Regions from separate parts of the Exiguobacterium sp. NPDC077395 genome, predicted to be linked through region 3. Evidence: riboswitches for the same ligand, from Rfam matches in the RefSeq annotation. Region 3 holds a riboswitch; each other region holds the start of a gene.

What was found. A riboswitch is a leader RNA that binds a small molecule or an ion and turns the genes downstream of it on or off. The one in region 3 is predicted to bind S-adenosylmethionine.
Region 1: it holds a riboswitch for S-adenosylmethionine, as region 3 does, so the genes downstream of both, ACQKD4_RS11875 (Na+/H+ antiporter NhaC family protein) here and ACQKD4_RS03750 (methionine ABC transporter ATP-binding protein) in region 3, are expected to answer to the same signal.
Region 2: it holds a riboswitch for S-adenosylmethionine, as region 3 does, so the genes downstream of both, ACQKD4_RS00845 (2,3-diketo-5-methylthiopentyl-1-phosphate enolase) here and ACQKD4_RS03750 (methionine ABC transporter ATP-binding protein) in region 3, are expected to answer to the same signal.

Annotation. Positions count from the first base shown of each region.
Region 1 covers NZ_JBNNHU010000002.1:270,538-278,524, reverse strand. Annotated here, with positions in the region: gene ACQKD4_RS11880 (GGDEF domain-containing protein) at 1-1,678, shown strand, start outside; SAM riboswitch class I at 1,777-1,871, shown strand; gene ACQKD4_RS11875 (Na+/H+ antiporter NhaC family protein) at 1,941-3,224, shown strand; gene ACQKD4_RS11870 (TVP38/TMEM64 family protein) at 3,243-3,887, opposite strand; gene ACQKD4_RS11865 (rhodanese-related sulfurtransferase) at 4,116-5,057, shown strand; gene ACQKD4_RS11860 (divergent PAP2 family protein) at 5,175-5,600, shown strand; gene ACQKD4_RS11855 (PucR family transcriptional regulator) at 5,692-6,915, shown strand; gene ald (alanine dehydrogenase) at 7,048-7,987, shown strand, end outside.
Region 2 covers NZ_JBNNHU010000001.1:144,111-152,097, forward strand. Annotated here, with positions in the region: gene ACQKD4_RS00825 (DUF4188 domain-containing protein) at 1-197, shown strand, start outside; gene ACQKD4_RS00830 (cupin domain-containing protein) at 216-749, opposite strand; gene ACQKD4_RS00835 (methylthioribulose 1-phosphate dehydratase) at 763-1,380, opposite strand; gene ACQKD4_RS00840 (2-hydroxy-3-keto-5-methylthiopentenyl-1-phosphate phosphatase) at 1,377-2,027, opposite strand; gene ACQKD4_RS00845 (2,3-diketo-5-methylthiopentyl-1-phosphate enolase) at 2,024-3,178, opposite strand; SAM riboswitch class I at 3,249-3,350, opposite strand; SAM riboswitch class I at 3,556-3,658, shown strand; gene mtnK (S-methyl-5-thioribose kinase) at 3,741-4,892, shown strand; gene mtnA (S-methyl-5-thioribose-1-phosphate isomerase) at 4,889-5,923, shown strand; gene ACQKD4_RS00860 (sugar ABC transporter substrate-binding protein) at 5,916-6,995, shown strand; gene ACQKD4_RS00865 (sugar ABC transporter ATP-binding protein) at 6,995-7,987, shown strand, end outside.
Region 3 covers NZ_JBNNHU010000001.1:731,822-739,808, forward strand. Annotated here, with positions in the region: gene ACQKD4_RS03740 (PTS transporter subunit IIC) at 1-224, opposite strand, end outside; gene ACQKD4_RS03745 (thioredoxin family protein) at 405-662, shown strand; SAM riboswitch class I at 1,113-1,219, shown strand; gene ACQKD4_RS03750 (methionine ABC transporter ATP-binding protein) at 1,297-2,325, shown strand; gene ACQKD4_RS03755 (methionine ABC transporter permease) at 2,315-2,977, shown strand; gene ACQKD4_RS03760 (MetQ/NlpA family ABC transporter substrate-binding protein) at 3,008-3,841, shown strand; gene ACQKD4_RS03765 (MDR family MFS transporter) at 3,942-5,156, shown strand; gene sufC (Fe-S cluster assembly ATPase SufC) at 5,335-6,096, shown strand; gene sufD (Fe-S cluster assembly protein SufD) at 6,109-7,377, shown strand; gene ACQKD4_RS03780 (cysteine desulfurase) at 7,379-7,987, shown strand, end outside.

The DNA.
Region 1 (7,987 bases), on a different contig from region 3:
GAACCACTTTCGTAAGATGTCCGTGCTCGGTTGGAGTATATGGAGTGCCTTATTCATCTTCACCATCGCATTATTTGCATTGGATGTCCTACACGCCCCGACGATTGATCCATTGTCGTTTATTTTAATTTCATTATTGGTCATCATTTTTCAACTCGACTCGATCGAAGTCAAAGGTGTGTACTTCACTTTTTCTGAAAGTATCGTCTTAATTTTATTTTTATTCTTTGGATTTGAAACAGCACTCATCGTCAACCAAATCGGGTTGTTCGTCTTTCAATTCGCCAACTTGAAACCGAAAGTTGCTATTCGCCGCTTCCGCTTCACGTATCCGTGGAATGCCATTACGGCGTACTTAGAGATTGTCATCCCGGCAGCGGTTTATCTCGCCCTCGGTGGGGAGACTGGTCTCGACTTTTATTCGCAAGATTCGTTCGTGCCGCTTGCCGGACTGTTCCTTGCCATCTTCTTAAACACGGTATTCCAAAAATATCAGGTGAAATGGTGGTTCCGCGTCGACATCGCATTAAGCGACTTTATGAAGATTGCCTTCTATACGTACGTCGTCAGTTTGATTTTCATCTTAGCGGCAGCGTTTTTCCGAGAGACCAACTTACTCGTCGTCAGTAGCATCGCCGCTGCGTTGACATTCTTTATTAAACGTCTCCTCATTCAAAAAGAGCGACAAGATGCATTCAAATCTTTGATTGAGCAATACGATGAAGCGAAAGAGGCCGTTTCCTTGTCACAGAGCGAGGCGCAAGCCATCGAAGTATTTTTAAGTCAATGCGAACAGCTGAATCATTATGATGAAGGGTATGTCGAGTTTAAATTGTTTGAACGCACCCTGTACTTTGATTTAAAGACGCGACAGCCCATCGATCGACCCATCGTCTTTACGTTGCTTGACATGAGTCAGCCAATCGAGCAAGTCCTCGACTATGAGATGCGCTTTGAATGGGATACTTCCCTTTCTGATGCTTTCCACGACGATTACCACAGCTTCGTTTCTGTTCGTTCGGAGGAAATCGAAGAGATTCGCACCTGGATTGTTATGATGGGAGAACCTGTATACGGTTATCCAAAGATTATTCAGCACGAAATCATCAAATTGTTAAAATCGTTCAACCGAACCATTAGCCGTTGTCACGAACGGGACCGCCTCTATACCGAGAGTCGGACGGACAGTTTAACGCTTCTTGCTAATGCGCGTGCATTTTATGAATATGGCATTCAACAAATATCCGATATGTCGGTATATCCTATATCGGTTGCCATGCTCGATATTGATTTTTTCAAAAAGATTAACGATACGTACGGTCATCAGGTCGGGGACCATGTCTTACAAGAGTTCGGACGACGAATCCGTCAAGTGCTCCGTCCAGACGACTTTGCTGCACGTTATGGTGGCGAAGAATTTATTTTATTGCTCAATCATTGTGATATGCACCAAGCGATTGAAATCACGGAGCGGATTCGCCATCAAATCGAAGCGAAACCGTTTCATGTTGACCACCATGAGATTTCTGTCACCGCCTCCATCGGGGTCGACACAATTGAAGCGTTCGGGAACAAGCGTCTCGATGATACGATTCGAAATGCGGACCGTGCCCTGTATGTTGGCGGAAAATATGCAGGACGTAACCGTGTAGCGCACTTCAACAATTTAACGACGTAAACTCCCCTTTCTCACATCGAATTGGGGAGTTTTTAGGTTGACAACGGGATTTGAAACAGGTACGTTAGGGAACGTGTTTGATAATAGGATAACTTAACTTTTTATCGAGAGAGACGGAGGGACTGGCCCTATGAAGTCTCGGCAGCGGGGAACCTGTGCCAAATCCAGCGGACAACAGTCCGAAAGATGAAAAGGGTATTTCGCACGAAGGACCTTTTTCTCAAGAAAAAGGTCCTTTTTATTTTTTAGTGAGGTGATTATTTTGGAACAACCAACAGCAAACAAGTGGGCACTTCTGCCGTTACTCGTCTTCTTGCTCTTTTTCATCGGGGCGGGTGTCTACTATGGGGACTTTTATAAGTTTCCAGTTCTCGTCGCAGCCATGATCGCATTGATGGTCGCAGCGTTCATGACAAAAGGAAGCGCCACACAAACCGTGGAACGCATCGCACAAGGTGCCGGAAATCCGGGAATCATCATTATGATTTTTATTTTCTTACTGGCCGGCGCCTTTTCAACGGTAGCTGAATCAATCGGTGCCATCGACGCGACGGTTAACGCCGCGTTGACACTCTTACCCCCATCGCTTCTCTTAAGTGGACTATTCGTCATTGCTGCTTTCATTTCAATGGCAATGGGCACATCGACTGGGACGATTGCGGCACTTGCGCCGATTGCCCTCGGTATACATGAGGAAAGTGGTGTGAACGTCGCCATCGCAGCCGCGGCAGTTGTCGGCGGAGCCATGTTCGGAGACAACCTTTCATTCATTTCGGATACGACCATTGCTGCCGTAAGGACGCAACGGACGAACATGCGCGATAAGTTCCGGACAAATTTTTGGATCGTGCTACCAGCTGCCATCATCACGACGATTTTACTCGCCGTCTTGTCGAACGGTGAATCGACGGTTGATGTCGCTGCATTCGAATGGTATAAACTTATTCCGTATCTCGCGGTCATCGGACTGGCGTTAACGGGACTGAACGTCATTCTCGTCCTGTTGGGCGGGATCACGCTAACCGGAATCATCGGTCTTCTCGACGGAAGCTTATCCGTCACAGCATTTGTGACCGCTATCGCCGATGGTATGGTCGGTATGGCCGAAATCTCGTTCTTGACGTTACTCATGGGCGGCCTCGTCGGACTTATTTCGCACAACGGCGGACTCACGTATTTGCGTGATGCGTTGACGTCACGGATTCAAAAACGTGCTGGTGCCGAGTGGAGTATCGCGGGTCTCGTCAGTGCGACGAACGTAGCGACCGCGAACAATACGATTTCCATTCTCGTAGCCGGACCACTCGCCGCGAACATTGCGGACGAATACGAGATCGAACGGAAAAAATCAGCGAGTGTACTCGACATCTTCTCATGTGGTGTACAAGGGATTCTCCCATACGGAGCGCAACTTCTCATCGCCGCAGAGTTGACGAAGACCGCTTCGCCTGACCTCGTCCCGTTCATGTTTTATCCGTTCCTCCTCTTTATTTGTGGAGGAATTGCGATTGCATTCAACTTCCCGCGTTTTAAAAAGCAGTCTTAAACGACAAACACCCCTTGTTCAAAGGGGTGTTTGTCGTTTAGTGATCATCTCTTGCTTCAATTGCTCGTTGCGTTTTTTGAAAGCGCGTCGTTTGAGCACTTCTTCTAGTCCTCGACTGATGGCCCACAATGCGACCAAAAGCAGACCGAGCATCGATAAACGAAACGGGCTTTGGATAAATTCTTCCCATTGATCCCCGATGACCGAGAAAATGACGACGACGAGTAGTTTCCCGAATCCCGCCGCCAAAATGAACGTACGGAGCGGCATCTGAATGAGCGCCAGCAAATAGGTGATCAAACTGACTGGGATGAACGGGAGCGAATACAAGAACCCGAGTGAGATCGGACTCATATGGTTGATTCGTTCTAACCAATAGACCGCCGCTTTATGTTTCTCGAGCCAGCGCGTCATCGGTTTACGAAACACATATCGGACCGCCACGAAGACGACAATCGTTCCGAGTAAGTTCCCGATCCATGATAAAAGGACCCCTAACAAAAAACCATATGTTGCCGCATTCGCTGAAATGATTAAAACGAGTGGCAAAAACGGAAAGATCGCTTCTAAAAACGGAGCGCCGAGTCCGGCCCAAGGACCGCCAGGCAAACTTTGAAGCCATTCGATTAATTGGATGATGTACTGTTGGAGAGAAGTGAGCATAGTCGTTCCACCTTCAACTTTCGTTACTACTACTCTAATACCCGAATTCGATTTTCAAGACGCATCTCCCTGCATTCGTCAAAAAAAATTAAAAACCATTTGCGAAAATTCGTCGTGATATTTATCATATAATAATGGACTTGTGGTTGCAGGCAAGTCTATTCGTCGAACGACACAACCCAACGTTCGTTTTCCTGCAAAAAACTGAACACAGGGGAGCAACACAACATGGAAACAAAACCAATGCGGGTCTTGCTGTACTATAAGTACGTCAACATCGAAGACCCAGAAACACTCACGCAAGAACATTTGAAGTATTGTAAAGACCTTGGCATCAAAGGACGCATCTTGATTTCCTCCGAAGGAATCAACGGGACGTGCTCTGGTACTTGGGAACAGACTGAGCAATACATGAACGACTTGAAAGCAAACCCACTCTTCAGCGATATCGAGTTCAAAATCGATGAAGTCGAAGAGCATGCGTTCAAGAAAATTTTTGTCCGTCACAAGAAAGAGCTCGTGACGTGGCGCTTTGATGGTGAGTTTGATGTACCGAAACAACACGGTGCATACCTCGAACCAGCAGAATGGAAAGAGATGATGAATCGTGATGATGTCGTCATCCTCGACGTTCGTAACAACTACGAGTACGAACTTGGTCACTTTAAAAACGCGATCAAAATCGATGTAGAGGCTTCACGTTACATGCCAGAATGGCTCGAAGAGAACAAAGACCTCTACGAAGGGAAAACACTGCTCACGTACTGTACTGGTGGCGTCCGTTGCGAGAAATTTACAGCATATATGCGTGACCAAGGTCACGACAACATCTTCCACTTAAAAGGTGGCGTCGCGATGTATGGAAAAGACGAAGCGACGAAAGGTGAAAACTGGGATGGTGAGCTTTACGTCTTTGACGAGCGCATCAACGTCCCTGTTAACTCTGTGAACCCGACTATTGTTTCACACTGCATGCACTGTGGAACCGAGACGGTTCGTTACGTTAATTGTGCAAACCCGGAGTGTAATGTGCAACATTTCTGTTGTGAAGAGTGTGAACCGAAACAAATGCGTTCATGCTCGAAAGAGTGTCAAGGACACCCACGCAACCGTTATATCATCGACAACATTGCAGAGAAACTTCAGGAAACTGAAGGAGTAGTCGGGTAACAAAAATCGACCAAAAGGTGTCATGGACAAGCTGTCCGTGACACTTTTTTTGACGAAATCTTAACGTCTAGTCTGCCCCGCTTTCGGGTATAGTGAAGTTACTATGTCAGACAGGAAGTGAATAGATGCATGTTTAACGAACCTTTACTCGCTGCGATTCTTGCTTGGTTTATCGCCCAAGCAGCTAAGCTCGTAACCGAACTCATTAAAACAAGGGATTTTGAAATTGAAATCATGTTCGCTTCAGGCGGCATGCCGAGTTCACACTCGTCTACGGTCGTCGCGCTCGCTACGGCAATCGGACGGATGGAAGGGATCGACTCGAGCATGTTCGCTCTCGCTGTCGTCTTCGCCACCATCGTCATGTATGATGCGACCGGCGTCCGTCAAGCAGTCGGTTTTCAGGCCCGACTATTGAACGATTATTTCAAAGGGATCAAACACGAGACTCCACTTTTGAATGAACTTGTCGGGCACACGCCGTTCCAAGTCATCGTTGGGGCGTTGCTCGGTCTCGCTGTCGGATTGTTTTTCCCGATGTAATCCACTAAAGGTATGTCATTTCTCACACTCTCGATTCTTTTTGTGAAGTTTCACAAAGAAGAAGTTATACTCAGAGAGAGGAGGAATCGACATGCCTTTTTTGCAGAAATCTTATGAGTCTCTCGATACACTCGCCGAAGCAATCGGTCAAGCGATTCGAGCACCCATCACGATTGAAAATCGCCACCACCAGTTGCTAGCGTATAGCACCCATCCCGATTCGACCGACCCGGCCAGGATCGCCACAATCATTGGTCGTCGTGTCCCAGAAGCCGTTATTGAAGATTTGTGGGAAAGTGGAATTTTACGAGAAGTCATTGACCAAGATGAGCCTGTCGTCATTCCAGCACGGCTCGCTGTCGGGCTCGGCGAGCGTGCCGCCATCGTGATCAAACAACATGACGAAGTACTCGGCTATATTTGGAGCTTGGCTCGAACGAACCCGTTCACGACTCAAGAATTAGCTATCTTGCAGGAAGGAGCGACCATTGCCAAAAAGTTGCTCATGACAATCGCGATGCACGAACGGCGCATTAGTGCGGAACTTGAACGTTTCTTGTTAGATGTACTCGCTTCCCCGACACTCTCCGATCCCAATCGCGAACGACTGAACGAACTCGCCCCCATTGCGGTCGCCAGTCGATTGACGATCATTGAATGCGCTCAACCGATCACCCCACAACTCGCTGAACGTCTACATTATGTGCTTGCGACCCAAGAGGCGATTGAAGTGGTCTTACATGCCATCGATGGACAGCAATTACTCGTCTGGCATTACATGAAATCCGAACTTTCCGATGAAGAAGTGGAATTGCTCGCTTGGGCGGAACGATTCGAACAGTTGCTTCAAGACAAATTCAACGAATCCGAACCACGAATCGGAATCAGTCGGCGCTTTTTCGAGAGTGACATGCTGTACGCCGCAGCGGAAGAGGCGCGACGGGTCACAACACTTCGTCGTAAGTTCCCTCTTGAGCTCGCGACTTCTCGCGCCTTCGAACAGATCGGGATTTACCAACTCGTCCCTGAACTGGCACGTCGCATCGGACTTCGACTGGAAACCCATCCGACCGTCGAACGGTTGCAACACTATGACTCGTCCCATCAGACCGAACTCGTGAAAACGCTCGAATGGTATTTTTATTTCGATGGGAATGTAAAGCGGGTCGCCGCCCACCTTCATATCCATCCGAATACCGTCTTGTATCGGATTCGACGCATCGAAGAGTTGACGAATATCACGCAAGTTTCCTTACCCGAACGGTCCATGATTTATTTGGCGATTAAAGCCGGCCAATATCGATTAGAAGACTAGACGTTCGCTTTGTGTTTTTTCACAAAGTGAGCGTCTTCGTTTTTAGAATCCATGATAAAGACAGCGTTTTCGAATGGGTCTATACTAGGGGTGTGAACAATTTGTGTCAACGGAATGAAAGGGGAATGTTCCATGAAAATCGGGGTATTAAAAGAGATTAAAAACAATGAAAATCGGGTGGCTTTGACACCGATGGGTGCATTTATGTTAACGGAACTTGGTCATGACGTCTTCGTCGAAACAAATGCCGGTCTCGGCAGTGGTTTCACAAATATGGAATATATCGATGCCGGTGCAACAATCGTCGAAACGGCGAAAGAAGTATGGGAAGGCGTCGAACTTGCGCTCAAAGTGAAAGAGCCGCAGCCGTCTGAATATCAATACTTCCGTCCTGATCTGACGCTCTTTACGTATTTGCACTTAGCGGCAGAACCAGAATTAACGAAAGCACTCGTCGAATCAGGCATCACTGCTATCGCGTATGAGACGGTCGAAGTCGATCGGACGTTACCGCTTCTCACACCGATGAGTGAAGTCGCAGGTCGTATGGCCGCTCAAATCGGGGCACAGATTCTCGAAAAACCGCACGGTGGAAAAGGAATCCTCATGTCAGGTCTTCCGGGCGTACCTCGTGCGAACGTCACGGTCATCGGTGGTGGCGTCGTCGGAACGAATGCAGCGCGTATCGCCATCGGTCTCGGGGCGAGCGTTACCTTGATGGACATCAGCCCAGCTCGTCTTCGTCAAATCGACGACTTGTTCGGAAACACAATCAACACATTAATCTCGAACAAATACAATATCGCCAAACAAGTAGCTGAGAGTGATCTCGTCATCGGTGCTGTTTTGATTCCTGGAGCAAAAGCACCGAAACTTGTCACAGAAGAAATGGTACAACGCATGTCACCGGGATCGGTGATTGTCGATGTTGCCATTGACCAAGGTGGAATTTGTGAAACAATTGATCATATCACAACGCATGATGCGCCAACGTATGAACGTTACGGTGTGCAACATTACGCCGTCGCTAACATGCCAGGTGCCGTGCCACGCACATCGACAATGGGGCTTA
Region 2 (7,987 bases), 590 kb from region 3:
CAAGGGCGACGGATGTCGTTGGTATTTTCCACGAAACGTACGCAGTGAGTAATTATGAGACGATGTATGTCAATCTACCGGATCGTGGTCTCGGTAAAGCGCTTGGTACTGTGGATGTAGGCAAAGGAAGAAATTCGGCAAAAGAGCGATTGGATGAACGGTCTTTACACGAGCAAAAGCAACGGACAGATGCATGACGCACCTGCCCGTTTTTATTATGCATTCACATTTTCTTTGTCGTAGATCGGCACCCAGCCCTCGGTCGTCACGAAAATACGAACGGCGACGACTTGGCGGTCTTCTTGCAACGTGAAGTAATGACGCGTGTTGACCGGCACCGAGATGAGGTCACCCGGGTTGAGCTCGATATTGAAGTATCCACGCTCTGCATCGTCGATGGCAAAAATGCCGTGACCACTGACGATGAAACGAACCTCGTCGTCCGTATGGTGATGTTCTTTTTGGAAGTTGACGAGCAGTTCGTCTAAGTTCGGCGTCGCATCGGATAAAGAGATGACATCAGCCGTTTGATAACCACGTCGCGTCGATACGTCTTGAATCTCGTCTTGGAACGTCGATAAAATGACGGCTTTGTCTTCGTCTGTTAGTTGATAGTTTTCTTGAAGGGAAGCAGGTAATTTCGCGATGTCCCATGCTTCGTAAAGGATGCCTCGTGATTCTAAAAAGTCACGTACCTCTTGTTGATCACTGACACGTTCTTCGGTTTGTTGAAAATAAATCGTTGCCATGTTGAATTCCTCCTTATGAATGGACGCCTAAGGCGCGTAATTTTAATGAGTAGCTAAATAAAAATTCATATGCTTCTAGATAACGTTTTGCTGCAGCGGGTGTTTCGCCCCAAACGGTGATCCCGTGATTCCGGATGAGGACGGCACCGGCATCGCTTGTGACATGTGGGGCAAATGCACGGGCGAGTGTCGGGATATCCGCATGGTTCTCGATAATGGGGATTCGGACGCTTGCCGTTTCCTCCCAATAGCCGAGTGCCTTGATGATTTCTTGACCCGTGAACGTGACATGTCCGTTCGCCGCGTAAAGCTCTGAGATGACGTTGTTGTCGACCGTGTGCACGTGAAGGGAACAGGTTGCGTTCGTCTTGTTAAAGATTTCGACGTGTAGCAACGTCTCCGCGGACGGTTTGCCTGACTGCTCTCCAATCAATTGACCGGTCGCATCGACGAGGACGAAGTCTTCATCCGTACGCTTCCGTTTATCACGACCGCTTGCTGTCACGAGGAACGTCAACGGGTCGTCCGATACGCGGATTGCCAAGTTGCCGCTCGTCCCGGGAAACCAGTCCCGTGCGGCAAGCTCGTCTTTAATGTCAGCAAGTTCGACCCATCGTTCTTGTACGGTCATACATTCACTCCTTTCATGTGAGCTGAAATGTCATAGAATGTCTCGAACGGAACATAGTAGATTCCTTCCGCCTCGCATAGTGAAATCAGTTGACCCCGCGCATACACGACGTCGGCACGTTTGACGATTTCAAAATCGGTGACAGAGTCCCCGATGACGATCAACGTGTCGGTAGGTGAGACAATCTGTCGGGCAATCGTCGGCTTGCAACATCCGCAGTCGTTCAAACAATGAACATCGCATGAATGAGGCCATGTGACGCGCGCCGTCTCTCCTGAAAAATCAACGTGATTGCAGTAGATGTGTTCAGGTGCGACATGACCTCCTAGAATCGGATGGACGAAAAAGTCCATGCCCCCACTGACGACATCGAATCGAAAGCCGTACGACTGGGTCTCTTGCAAAAACTCGACAAACCCCGCTCGAAGCGTGATGGTCGACTGAAGAAACTCACGATACCGCTCTTGCTGGTTACTCGGGAGCAGGCTGAACATCTGACCGACGCCTTCTCGAATGGAGAGCGTTTGGTTCAAAACACCATCTTTGAGTTCGATCCATTCAGGTGGGGCGAAGCGTCGCATCAACGCGATGATGTTATCTTCTTCCGTGATGGTCCCGTCGAAATCACAGATGACGTGCGTACTCATCGCGCACCCCACGTATTCAGCGCAGTCGATAACGCATCGGTCTCGCTCGTTTTACCGATTGCCTGATCGATTGCTTGGCGGAACGCCCTCGCACCGGCAGCCGCACCGTCTGGATGCCCATGAATCCCACCGCCGGCATTGATCACGACATCCGTTCCGAAGTCACGAATCAAATCCGGGACGAGTCCTGGGTGAATCCCGGCAGAGGGGACCGTCAGAATCGGTTTCGTCCAATGGGATTCCGTCGCGTACGTTTGAATCTGTTGTGTTTCGTCTTTCGGAGTCGACAGTGAACCATATGGCGACGGGAAGAGCGTCAAGTCTGCCCCGGCGAGTCGAATCAGTTTCCCGAAAAGGAGGGAATGACGAATCAATCCGGTCAACGCTCCCGCAAAAGCAGGATGTGCCAAAATCGGGACGTGAATCTCAGGGTCTTTGGCGAGCTCTCGTAACGCGTCGAGCCCGTACGTATACACATTGAACAACAGTGCGGTCGCGCCTGCTTCGATCAAACGTTTTGCCTGATCGCGTAAGGTGAAAACGGGTCCGCTCAACGTGACGGCGTATAGAACGGAACGACCCGTCAGGTCTTGATGTTCTTGAATGATCGATGCCCCGACCCGTGCCCGTTCGATCGATGGGGTGAGCGGATTGTCATATAAAATCTCATCGTCTTTCACGAGATCGATACCACCTGTAAACTGGTCACGGAGCTGTGTCGCCAAAAAATCAAGGTCACGCCCGATGACACCTTTGAAGATGCTCATGGCGAGCGGTCGGTCGTGTACTTGAAGGATGTCGCGGACCCCTTCAACACCGAATGCGGCACCCGGAAAGTCCGATGCGAGCTCATTCGGGAGCGATAGGTCGACAAGTTGGACGTTTGGGTCGAGCGACAGTTTTCCGAATGTCGTCGTCAGAATGGACGAGAAGTCCGGCGTCACATTATGTAGCGGGTAACGAATCGAGAAACGACTCGTCGTTTCCTGTTGGGAGGTATCGATGACCGCGCCTCGGAACGCCTGTAGTTGATGCTGTTCGAGATGGTTCAATTCGGTCCATGTTCCGACGGTCAGCTCATGTGCGATTTTCTCAGCCACGCGTTCGACGTGATCGGTATGTTTGATTTCATAAGTTGCGATGATTCCCATAAGTTCCTCCTTTCAGGTCAAACAAAAAATGACCTCATGCCAAGGCAAGAGGTCATTCGAAAACAATGAACTCTTATCTCTCAGCGATAGCTGCAAGAATTAGCACCGTGCCATTTCTGGTCGGTTGCTGCGACATCATCGGGCTTGTCCCTCCGTCTGCTCTTGATAAGAATAGTTGTGAAGTTGTGAAATTTAATTGAATTTTTACATAGAATCGCTCACTCGTCAATTCCTTTTTTTGAGAAAAAAAGTTTGAAAATAATGTTTCTATATATGCGTGTCAAAAATAGGGAGTCGACCGAAAATAGAGGATTGACAACTAGCGTGCCTAGTCCGTAATATTCGTCTCAACACGTCAAATACAACTACATCATTTACTCTTATCGCGAGTTGGCAGAGGGAATTGGCCCTAAGACGCCGCAGCAACCGACCATTTGGCACGGTGCTACATCCACCAGACATATGTCTGAAAGATGAGAGGAACAACCAATTTGGGTGTGCCTCTTTCTCGCGGAGAAAGGGGCTTTTTTAATGCATAGATTCAAGAAAGGGGAAAATTATCATGGCTTATGAGGCGTTTACAGAACAAAGTGTCGTCGAACACGTTCGACAGTTGGGGTTACTAGAAGAGGGGATTGCAGAATGTGAGGAAATTGGAGATGGAAATTTAAATCTCGTCTTTCGCATTCGTCAAGGAGAAACGTCATTGATTGTGAAACAGGCGTTGCCGTACGCAAAAGTTGTTGGAGAGAGTTGGCCGCTCACGCTTGACCGTTCGTGGATTGAACAACTGGCCCTCCGTGAGTTTTCAAAAGTCGTACCACAATTCGTACCGGATGTACTCGGTAGTGACCGTGAACTCGCCTATACGATTTTGGAAGATTTGTCAGCTTTTGAAATCGTCCGGTCAGGCTTCCTAAAAGGAGAGAGCTATCCGAATTTGGCGCGTCACGTCGGTACATTCCTCGGGGAAACGTTGTTTGCGACATCTGACTATGCGAAAGGACCGCTCGCCAAGAAACAAATCGAAAAAGAGTATTACAATCCAGAGCTATGTGATATTACGGAAAAGCTGATCTTCACCGACCCGTATCGCGATGCAGAATCGAATCAAATCGAAATGGCTCTTCGTCCGGACGTGGAGCAACTTTGGTCAGATCTCGCCTTGAAAATTGAAGTGACGAAATTGAAGGTTGGGTTCGTGACCAAACATGAAGCGTTGCTACATGGGGATTTACATACAGGAAGCATTTTTGCGACGCGTCAGGAAACGAAAATCATCGATCCTGAGTTTGCCTTTTACGGTCCATTCGGTTTTGACATCGGTCAAATCATCGCCCATTTGGTGTTCTCGACGTATGCACATCCGTTGAAGCGGTTCGAACGCTTCACAGAAGTGCTCACTCTGTGGGAGACGTTCGAAAAAACGTTCCGTACACGCTTCACACAGGCGGTCGAGCCGTTCAACACAGTAGGATTCGTGGACGAACTGTTGCCATCGATTTTGAGTGATGCGATCGGCTACGCAGGCTGCGAATTGATTCGTCGGACGGTCGGTCTAGCGGGTGTCGCTGACTTAGAAACGTTGCCAGACGACCTTCGGATCGAACGGAAACGTCACGCCTTGGAGCTCGGCACGTGTCTCATCAAACAGCGCCATCAGATTCAATCGATTGACCAGCTAATTCCAGTCCTATCGGAGGTGCGTGTATGAGTGTGCAAAGTATTCATTTCGATGCCGACACCGAGGTGTTGACGATTTTAGATCAGACACAGTTGCCGCAAGAAGAGCGCTATGTCGAAGTGTTAACGCTCGAACAGGCAGAACAGGCGATCAAGGCCCTTCAAGTTCGGGGAGCACCGGCCATCGCTTACTTTGGGGCGTTCGTCCTCGCGAAAGAGGCATCACGTCTCCAGGACAATTTATATTTTCACCGCCAATTGGACCAGGTCGGCCAACGGTTGATTGCGACAAGACCAACAGCGGTCAACTTACAACATGTCATCGAATCACTCCTTCGACTAAATGTGGGGGAAGACTTTGAGCAGATCGCAAAAGCCATCAAAGCGCGTGCGATTGAAATCTATGAACAAGACGTGGCGACGTATCGCACGATTGGTGAGCATGCGTTGACCGTGTTACCTGCTGGAGGGAACGTGTTGACGATTTGTAACGCCGGTGCCATTGCGACGTCACGGTACGGCACCGCGCTTGCTCCGTTTTATGTCGGAAAAGAACGAGGCATCCCGTTTCGTGTATTCGCGTCGGAAACTCGTCCACTGCTTCAAGGGGCACGGTTGACCGTATGGGAACTCGACCGGGCAGACATCGACGTCACATTGATCACGGATAACATGGCGGCGTGGACAATTCAGACGAAACAAATCGATGCCATCATCGTCGGGGCGGACCGCATCACCCGTACCGGTCATACGGCCAACAAAATCGGGACGCTCCAGCTCGCAATTTTGGCGAAGCATTATGGCATCCCGTTTTATGTGGCAGCCCCGCATTCGACGTTTGATTTGGAAGCAGACGACACGATTCAAATCGAAGAACGGGACGCGCATGAAGTGACCCATATCGGGGGACACTCGACGGCACTCGTCGGCATCACCGTCTTCAATCCGGCGTTTGATGTGACCCCACCAGAACTCATCACCGGTCTGATCACAGAGACAGGTGTGCTCGAACCGACCGAGTCGGTCATTGTACAACACGTAGGAGGAAACGCATATGTCTAAAAAAATCATCTTCTTCCTGTTGACCGTCATTCTGGCGCTTGCCGGATGCACGAACGAACAGGCGCAACCGAAAACGACCGCGACAACAAATAAAGTGGAGACAAAAACAGTCAGCGTCTCAAATGAGACGCTTCCGAAAGACCTAGAGGTCGCACTCGTCATGCAAATGTCGATTGGGACATTTTCTTCGCAATATATCGAAGGGGTGACCGAGCAAGTCGAAGCGTTCGGAGGCAACGTGAAAGTGTATAACGCCGATAATGATTTGTCGAAGATGGCGAGTTACGTTGATACGGCAACGACGCAAGGCGTCGATGTGATCTTGATTGACCACGGACGTGCTGATGCCTTGAAAGAGCCTGTTCAACGGGCGCTCGATAAGGGCATCAAAGTCGTCGCATTCGACAACGATTTAACGAATGAAGGGGTGACGGTCATCGATCAAGATGATTATTCCCTCGCTTGGCGCTCACTCAAAGCACTTGCTGAAGATTTGGACGGGGAAGGAAACATCGTCACGATCTGGGTCGGCGGATTCACGCCGATGGAACGTCGTCATACGATTTATGATGCGTTCTTGAAACGTTACCCGGGCATCCAAGAAGTCGCGAAATTTGGTTCGGCGACGAACAATACGGCGCTCGATACGCAAAGTCAGATGGAGGCAATTTTGAAGAAGTATCCGGAAGGCGAAATCGATGCGGTGTTTGCGATGTGGGATGAGTTCGCCAAAGGGGCGAGCCGTGCCATCAAGCAAGCAGGACGTGACGAAATTGCTGTTTACGGGATTGACTTGAGTGACGAAGACCTACAACTCATGCAAGAGGACGGGAGTCCGTGGGGCGTGACGGCCGCGACGGATCCTGCTGAAATCGGTCGCATTCAAGTCCGTTACGCTTATCAAAAAGTGGTCGGAGAAGAAACCCCTTCGATTCACTCGGTTGATCCATATTTAGTGGACCGTGACGTCTTGCCGGATGAGCCTGTCACGATGAATGACCTCGGACAGTACGTTCCGGGTTGGGGCGAGTCGAATGCGGCATGGTCGGACTGGATGAAGGAGACGGACTGATGATTCGCTTGGAACGAATCACGAAACAGTACGGTGAGGTGACCGTACTCAATCAACTGTCGTTCAGCCTAAAACCGGGAGACATTCATGGACTCCTCGGTCTGAACGGGGCGGGTAAGAGTACGCTCATCAAACTGCTGAACGGAACGGTCGAACCGACGTCCGGCGAGCTGTCCATCGACGGGACAACCATCCGTCTCACACCGGCGGAAGCCATTCGTCAAGGCATCATCACCGTATCGCAAGAAGTGGACGATGCGCTCTATTTGGATTTGCCTGTATACGAAAATGTTCTCCCATGGCAGACGGTAAAGAGGATTCGCCCACAACTGTTGAAACAGCAGTCAAAAGACGTGCTATCCCGGGTCGGTTTAGACATCGATCCAACGCGTCCGGCCGGTCACTATCCGCTCAGCGTAAAGCAACGTCTTCTCATCGCCCGGGCACTCGAGAGTAATGCCAAGTATTTATTACTCGATGAACCGACCGCCGCCTTGTCGGAAACGGATGCCGATGCCTTGCTTGAATTATTACAAACGCTGGCGGCAGAAGGGGTAGGCATCGTGTTGGTCACGCACCGATCAGATGAGCTCACGCGCGTCACCTCGACCTCTACGTTTCTTCGAGACGGACGCGTTGTATATGAGGGACCGTTTCAAACCCTTTCTACGGAAGCCGTTCAAACCTTTTTGAGTGGAACGACATTTGAAGGGGCACAAGAGAAGGCAACCCCTGAAGAGGAGATTCGTTTGTCCGCGCAGGTGACTCTCCCTGCGTTCGGGACAAATCTTTCCGTTGAAGCGTACCGCGGGGAAGTGCTCGGGATTGGAGGATTGACGGGGAGCGGGAAGACGGAACTGGTGGAAGCCTTGTTCGGTCTTTCTGGGCTTCGTCAATCCATCACGGTTGACGGAACCACACACGTGATCAAAGAACCGACAGACGCCGTACGTTTAGGGTTTGCACTCGTTCCAGAGGAGAGACGTCGTCAC
Region 3 (7,987 bases):
CCGAACTGCATGGCGACGGCAAGACCGATAATGGCCGGGAGGAGGCGCATCGCAATCGTCGTCGCATCCAATATGAATTGAAGAGACGGAAAATAAGGGAGTATGGCTTTCGTTAATTCTCCGAGCAATGCGCTCGGGATGAGGGCGATCAGAATCGCCATACTGAGACCGTTTAAGACGTTCATCGTAAATTGCTTTGTCGTACCAGTTGCTTGTTCCGTCATCATTCATTCACCTGTCCTTCTTTTTTACTGTTATGTACAAAAGCGATAAAGTTAGAACCCATATTATTCCTATCAGACAGAAGAGTCAAGAGAATCATTGAAAAATTCTGAAATTTCACGAGAGCACGAATTTTGAATACATATTTATCGACCTTTATAATGACAGGAGAGGTGAGAAAAATGATTACAGACGGATTCTTATATATATACGCGCCGATGTGTGGTACATGCGCTGTCGCGGAGAAAATGTTGACGGTCGTCGAGGCGGTCGACCCTGAAATTCAGATTGAAAAGCGCGATGCGAACTATATCCCAAACGAGCTTGAAGCCTATCAGGTGATGAGTGTCCCAGCGCTGTTAAAGCTTGAAAATGGCGAGGTTCGGGATCGTCTTTACGCTTTTCAGAACGTTCAACACGTCCTCTCTTTCGTGAAGTGAGAGAGGAACATTAGAATAATCTGAAAATTTTAAATAATCAGTTGACACAGAAAGTTCACGAATGGTATATTCATTACAACATCTTACTTGAACACAAAATAGGACGCGATATTCCCGACATCAAGACGTTTTGGTGAAGCCGCTGCTACCTTTATACGAATACACGTCAGTCTTCCCTTCGATTGTCCCCCAAAAAAATCAAGCGAAGAAAGACGTTCCGTATAATCGCACGGTCCAAATCAAGATCGAGTGATGATTGGTGAATCTCCCCCATATAAGGATGTAAATCTTGAACGGGCAAAAGATTTTCATCTATGGGCTGTCCTTCCGTGACTCAAGGTGCTACGTTCTGTGTCGTCCTCGGACGACACCTTTTTTTGATTTTTTTGAAAAAATGATTTGACAGCAGAAAAAGCTGTCGCTATGATAAAGCTAATCGAATACACAACACTCTTATCAAGAGAGGCTGAGGGACTGGCCCTATGACGCCCAGCAACCGCGGAGCAATCCGAAATGGTGCTAATTCCAGCAAGGTGAGAAACCTTGAGAGATGAGAGCAATCGTTGTCCGTACGATAAAGTGCGCACGTTTGCTCAAACGTGCGCGCTTTTTTTGTTGTCAGGAGGGAAAGGAATTGATTCAATTACGAAACGTCGCCAAATGGTTCGATACGAAGAATGGTCGTGTCCAGGCGGTCGATGATGTGTCACTAACGATTGATCGCGGTGAAATTTTTGGAATAATCGGATATTCGGGGGCGGGGAAGTCGACGCTCATCCGATTGCTCAACCGTCTCGAATCACCGTCTAGCGGTGAAATCGAGGTCGCCGGGAGTGAGCTCACGAAGCTCAGTCCGAAAGAATTACGAGGAGTTCGCAAGAACGTCTCGATGGTCTTCCAGCACTTTAACCTTCTGTGGTCGCGCACGGTCGCAGAAAACATCAGCTTCCCACTCGAATTGATTGGGGTACCGGCAAGTGAGCGGAAGCGTCGGGTCCAGGAACTCGTCGAGCTCGTCGGACTATCAGGTCGCGAAGACAGCTATCCGTCACAATTATCCGGCGGTCAAAAACAGCGAGTCGGGATTGCCCGCGCGCTCGCTACAAATCCAGAGGTGCTCCTCTGTGACGAAGCGACAAGCGCGCTCGACCCGAAGACGACGGATTCGATTCTTGAACTGCTCGTCAGCATCAATAAGAAACTCGGATTGACAATCGTCCTCATCACACATGAGATGCACGTTATCCAAAAGATTTGTCATCGCGTCGCCGTGATGGAGGCAGGGAAAGTCGTTGAGACAGGTCAAGTCTCCGATGTGTTCCAACATCCGGAGCAGCCGATCACAAAAGAATTCGTGAAACAAATCGGGGCGGTCGACGATCTGTCGCTCACGTTCGAACATTTGAAAGCACGCTATCCGAGTGGACAAATCGTCAAATTGAAATTCTTGAACGAAACGGCAGAACAACCGATTTTGTCTGACGTCCTTAAGACGCACGACATCGGATTCAACATCATCGGCGGGAACGTGACTCAGTCACAAGTCGGTGCGCTCGGCACGCTATTCATCCAATTGATTGGGGAAGCACGAGAAATCGAACGCGCCATCGCGTCGATTCGTTCGCAATCAGTAGAAGTGGAGGTGGAAAGCGATGTTTCCTAACGTAGACTGGCAAATCATGATGGAACAGACATGGGAGACGTTATACATGACGCTCGTCGCGGGTGTCGCGACGTTTGTGATTGGACTCGCTTTAGGTTTGATTCTTTATATTACAAACGAATCGCTATTATTAAAGAATCGTCCAATTTACGTCTTCGTCAGCGCGATCGTCAACGTGTTCCGTTCGATCCCGTTCATCATCTTAATCATTTTACTCATCCCGTTCACGTTGTTCCTGCTTGGTACCATGCTCGGTTCGACGGCGGCGCTTCCGGCACTCATCATCGGAGCTGCACCGTTCTACGCCCGTATGGTCGAACTTGCCCTTCGTGAAGTCGACCGCGGTGTCATCGAGGCAGCGGAATCGATGGGCGCGACGAAATGGCAAATCATTTATAAAGTGTTGATTCCGGAAGCACTTCCGGCAATCGTTTCAGGACTCACGGTGACCATCGTTGCAATCGTCGGTTATACGGCGATGGCCGGTGTCGTCGGAGGAGGCGGACTCGGGAACTTGGCCTTCTTGGAAGGGTTCCAACGTTCACAAAACGACGTCACGTTCGTGGCGACGGTGCTCATCTTACTCATCGTGTTCGTCATCCAGTTCATTGGTGACCGACTCGTTACAAAAATTGATAAACGTTCAGCTTAATTACACATAAACCATTTGGAGGGATTTATAATGAAAACTTGGAAAACAGTACTCGGATTGACAGCTTTATCAGCATTCACAGTTCTCGCGGCTTGCGGCGGGGAAGATGCAGAAACAGGTTCTGGCGATGAAAAAACATTGATCGTCGGTGCGTCGAACGTACCGCACGCTGAGATTTTAGAGCACGTACAAGAAGAATATGAAGCAAAAGGCTACAAACTCGAAATCAAGAAGTTCCAAGACTACGTGCTTCCGAACAAGACGCTCGCAAGCGGTGAGCTCGATGCGAACTACTTCCAACATGAGCCGTACCTTGAGTCACAGATGGCTGAAAACAAAGACTACAAATTCGCATCTGCGGGTGGCGTTCACATTGAGCCAATCGGTGTGTACTCACAAAAATACAAATCGCTCGACGAACTTCCTGAAGGCGCAGAAATCATCATGAGTTCATCGGTCGCTGACCACGGACGAATTCTCACGATGCTCCAATCAGAAGGTCTCATCACACTTGCTGAAGGCAAGACGGTCGATGCGACAGTCTCTGACATCGTTGACAATCCGAAAGACTTGAAGTTCAAAACAGACGTTGAAGCAGCACTTCTTCCGACAGCTTACAACAACGGAGAAGGCGATGCGGTCCTCATCAACACGAACTATGCCATCGACGCAGGTCTTAACCCACTTGAAGATGCCATCGCACTTGAAGGCGAAGACTCACCATACGTCAACTTGATCGTCACACGTGAAGGAGACGAAGAAGATGAGCGTGTCAAAGCACTCCTCGAAGTATTGACTTCTGAAGAGACACAACAGTGGATCTTAGACGAATACAAAGGTGCGGTCGTACCGGTACAACAATAAGCAGTCTCGACTCAGGGGTCATCCCCTGAGTCTTTTTTTGTCTAGTGTTCTTTCATAAAGAGAAGTACACTACATATATGAAAGAAAAGGAGGGATTTGGATGAAGCTCAGACAGATTCATCCACTGACGTGGGGCGTCCTGTTCGGGACGTTTTTTGCACGACTGGCGACGTTTTTCGTCATGCCATTTTTTGCGATCTATCTGGCCACGCTCGGCTTTTCGGCGAGTGTGATTGGAACGATTTTTGCCGTGACGGCACTTTCGGGTCTGTTCATGAGCTTCTTTGGGGGGACGCTTTCTGACCGATATGGGCGAAAACAGCTCATGTTGATCGGCATCGTGCTCAATGCGGTCACGTTCGCTGGTCTCGCGCTCGCGACCGAGTTGTTTTGGTTTTATATGTTATCGATGTTGATGGGCATGTCGCGATCTTTCTTAGAACCGGCTTCGCGGGCACTCATCAGTGACACGACGCAGGCAGACCAACGGGTCATCGTCTATAACGTCCGTTACTTTATGATCAATATCGCCGCGGCCATCGGGCCACTCTTGGCAGTCGTCCTATCACTCACCGGTGTAAAGACCGCATTCTTTATCGTGACGGCAGTATACATATTGTATGGAATCATCATCTCAATCTTGTTTTATAAGTATCCGTTTGAAGAGGGAGACGGGGTCAAGGCACGGCCACGCTTGACTGAGACGTTCCGGGTCCTACGAGACGACCGGACATTCCGTGCGGTTATCATCGGAATGATCTTTGCAATTATCGGTTACAGTCAGTTCAATTCGACGCTCCCTCAATTCATCGCATTAAGCGACGGGTTGGAAGACGGTTCGAGATTGTTTGCATACTTATTGACGACGAACGCCATCACGGTGCTCATCGTCCAGTATCCGATTATGCGTTTCGGGATTCGTGTCTCTCCCATCAAGTCACTCTTTTTTGGAATCTCGACATTATCGTTCGGACTTCTGCTCATCGGATTTGCGACGGTGGAGTGGGTACTCTTTGTCGCGATGGCCATTTTCACGGTCGGCGAGGTGTTGATGTTCACGATGACGGACGTGTTGACGGATGAACTGGCGCCCGAACATTTACGGGGAACTTATTTTGGGGCGATGGGATTGACGTCGCTCGGTCAGACAATCGGTCCGATTATCGGTGGGGTGTTACTCGATACATTCGGGCAATCATCGCTTCCGGTGTTCGGAAGTTTGGCGCTCTTGACGGGGTGTGGTGCCTTCTTCTTCGCTGCCGCCGTACGAGAGCGGAAAGCCGTTCTCGCACTCGTCGAAGAAAATGCCGGATAATGTCTTGATTTCCTACTATTAGCATTCTCAACTTTTATCATTCTATTGAGAATGAATTCTAAGGTGAGTCGCTTGAAATAAAAAAATGACTAGTCTAAGATTAGAATATATCTAATCTACGCCATTCACTATGGTGAGAAAATACGGAAGGGGTATCCGAATGTCTAACGTACCACAAATGAAAATTGATGACCTCCGCGTCTCAATCGAAGGAAAAGAGATTGTCAAAGGTCTTAACCTAGAAATTAAAGGTGGCGAAATTCATGCCATCATGGGTCCAAACGGGACTGGTAAATCAACACTCGCATCAGCACTCATGGGTCATCCACTTTATGAGGTCACTGGGGGAAGCGTCGAATTAAACGGCGAAGATGTCCTCGAGATGGAAGTCGACGAGCGCGCACAAGCAGGAATGTTCCTTGCGATGCAGTACCCGGCTGAAATCAGCGGTGTGACAAACGCAGACTTCTTGCGTTCAGCAATCAACTCACGTCGTGAAGAAGGTCAAGAAATCTCACTCATGAAGTTCATCCGTGAACTCGATGCGAAGATGGAACTTCTCGAAATCCCTTCAGAAATGGCACACCGTTACTTAAACGAAGGATTCTCAGGCGGTGAGAAGAAACGTAACGAAATTCTTCAAATGATGATGATTCAACCGAACATCGCCATTTTGGATGAAATCGACTCAGGTCTTGATATCGATGCGCTCAAAGTTGTCGCAAAAGGCGTTAACGAAATGCGTTCAGAAGAGTTCGGCTGCTTGATCATCACGCACTACCAACGTCTCCTCAACTATATTGAGCCAGACTTCGTACACATCATGATGGACGGGAAAATCGTCATGTCTGGTGGCAAAGAGCTCGCACAGCGACTCGAAGCAGAAGGTTACGACTGGGTGAAGCAAGAACTCGGAATGACAGTAGACACAGAAGCGTAAGGAGGCTGTACGATGACCGTACAATTTGAATTGGATGCACAAGCGTTGTCGGCACGTGCAGAAGCGCTCGGCGGACCAGCATGGATGGTCAACCGTCGTAAAGAGGCAGCAGAACTTGCGCCGACACTTGCTTTGCCAAAAGTTGAAAAGATTAAGATTGATAAGTGGGACTTCGCAGCGGGTGATGTCAATCTCGAACCGAAAGACGGTTTGACAGCTGACATCGAATCACTTCTCGGAGACCACCGGACAAACGTGCTCGTTGAACGCAACGGTCATGTCGTCTATAACGAATTGTCGATGCCAGAAGGCGTCTTATTCATGGGAATCAAAGAAGCGATGGAGCAACATCCTGAGCTCGTTGAGAAATACTTCATGACAGAAGGCGTACGTGTCGATGAAGAACGTCTTTCGGCGTTGAACGCTGCTCTCACAAACGGTGGTGCGTTCATCTACGTACCGAAAAACACACAGTTGAAAGATCCGCTTCAAGCGATCTTTACGATGGAACAGGCGAACGGTGCCCTCTATCACCACACGATTCTCGTCGCTGACGAAGGTAGTGAAGTGACATACATCGAAAACTTCCTTTCTGGTACGAACGAACCGCACACGGTCAACGTCGTGACGGAAGTATTCGCTGGAGAGAACGCAAAAGTCGTCTTCGGTGGTGTCGATCAGCTCGCTGAATCTGCACTCACGTTCATGAACCGTCGCGGTGTCGTCTATGCGAACGGTCGCCTTGACTGGGCGCTCGGTCACATGAACGACGGGAACTCGGTCGTTGAGACGAAGACTCACCTCGTCGGAGACAACACGTATTCGGATACAAAAGCTGTGACAATCGGTCGCGGTGCACAAAAACAAAACTTCAACATCCGTACCGACCACTTCGGAAAAGCATCTGAAGGGTTCATCTTGATTCACGGTGTCCAAAAAGACGCAGCTACTGCGATCTTCAGCGGGACATCGATGATTCACCACGGTGCGTCAAAATCGAACGGTGTTCAAACAGAGCGCGTCTTGATGCTCTCTGAAAAAGCACGTGGAGATGCCAACCCGATTCTTCTCATCGATGAAGATGATGTTATGGCAGGTCACGCGGCATCAGTCGGCCGTGTCGATGATGTTCAATTGTACTACTTGATGAGCCGTGGATTGTCTCGCCAAGAGGCAGAGCGTTTAATCATCCACGGATTCTTGACGCCTGTCGTCGAAGAACTCGCAATCGATTCGGTCAAAGACCGTCTCCGCGAAGTCATCGAAGGGAAAGTACGTTAAGATGTTGAACGCCTCGATTCGTGAACAGTTTCCGATTTTAGATCAGGAAATCAATGGACACCCGCTCGTTTATCTTGATAGCGCGGCGAGCTCACAAAAGCCGCTCGCTGTCATCGAGGCGATCGAGGACTATTATCGTCGCAATCATTCGAACGTGCATCGTGGCGTCCATACGCTCGGGACGCAAGCGACGGATGCGTATGAAGGAGCACGCGAACGCGTCCGCTCGTTCATCCATGCGGCGGTTCCTGAAGAAATCATTTTCACACGTGGGACGACGACGGCCATCAACTTGGTCGCGTCGAGCTACGGAGATGCGAATGTCGGTGAAGGCGACGAAATCGTCCTCACCCCGATGGAACACCATGCGAACTTGATTCCGTGGCAACAACTCGCTAAGCGGAAAGGCGCGACGCTTCGTTACGTCGAACTCACGCCGGACGGACGTGTCACATTGGATGCCGTTCAAGCCGTCTTATCGGATCGGACGAAAATCGTCGCGATGAGCCACGTCTCAAACGTGCTCGGTACGATCAACCCGATTGCCGAAGTCGCTCGACTCGCGCATGAGAAAGGCGCCGTCATGGTCGTCGATGCCGCACAAAGTGCA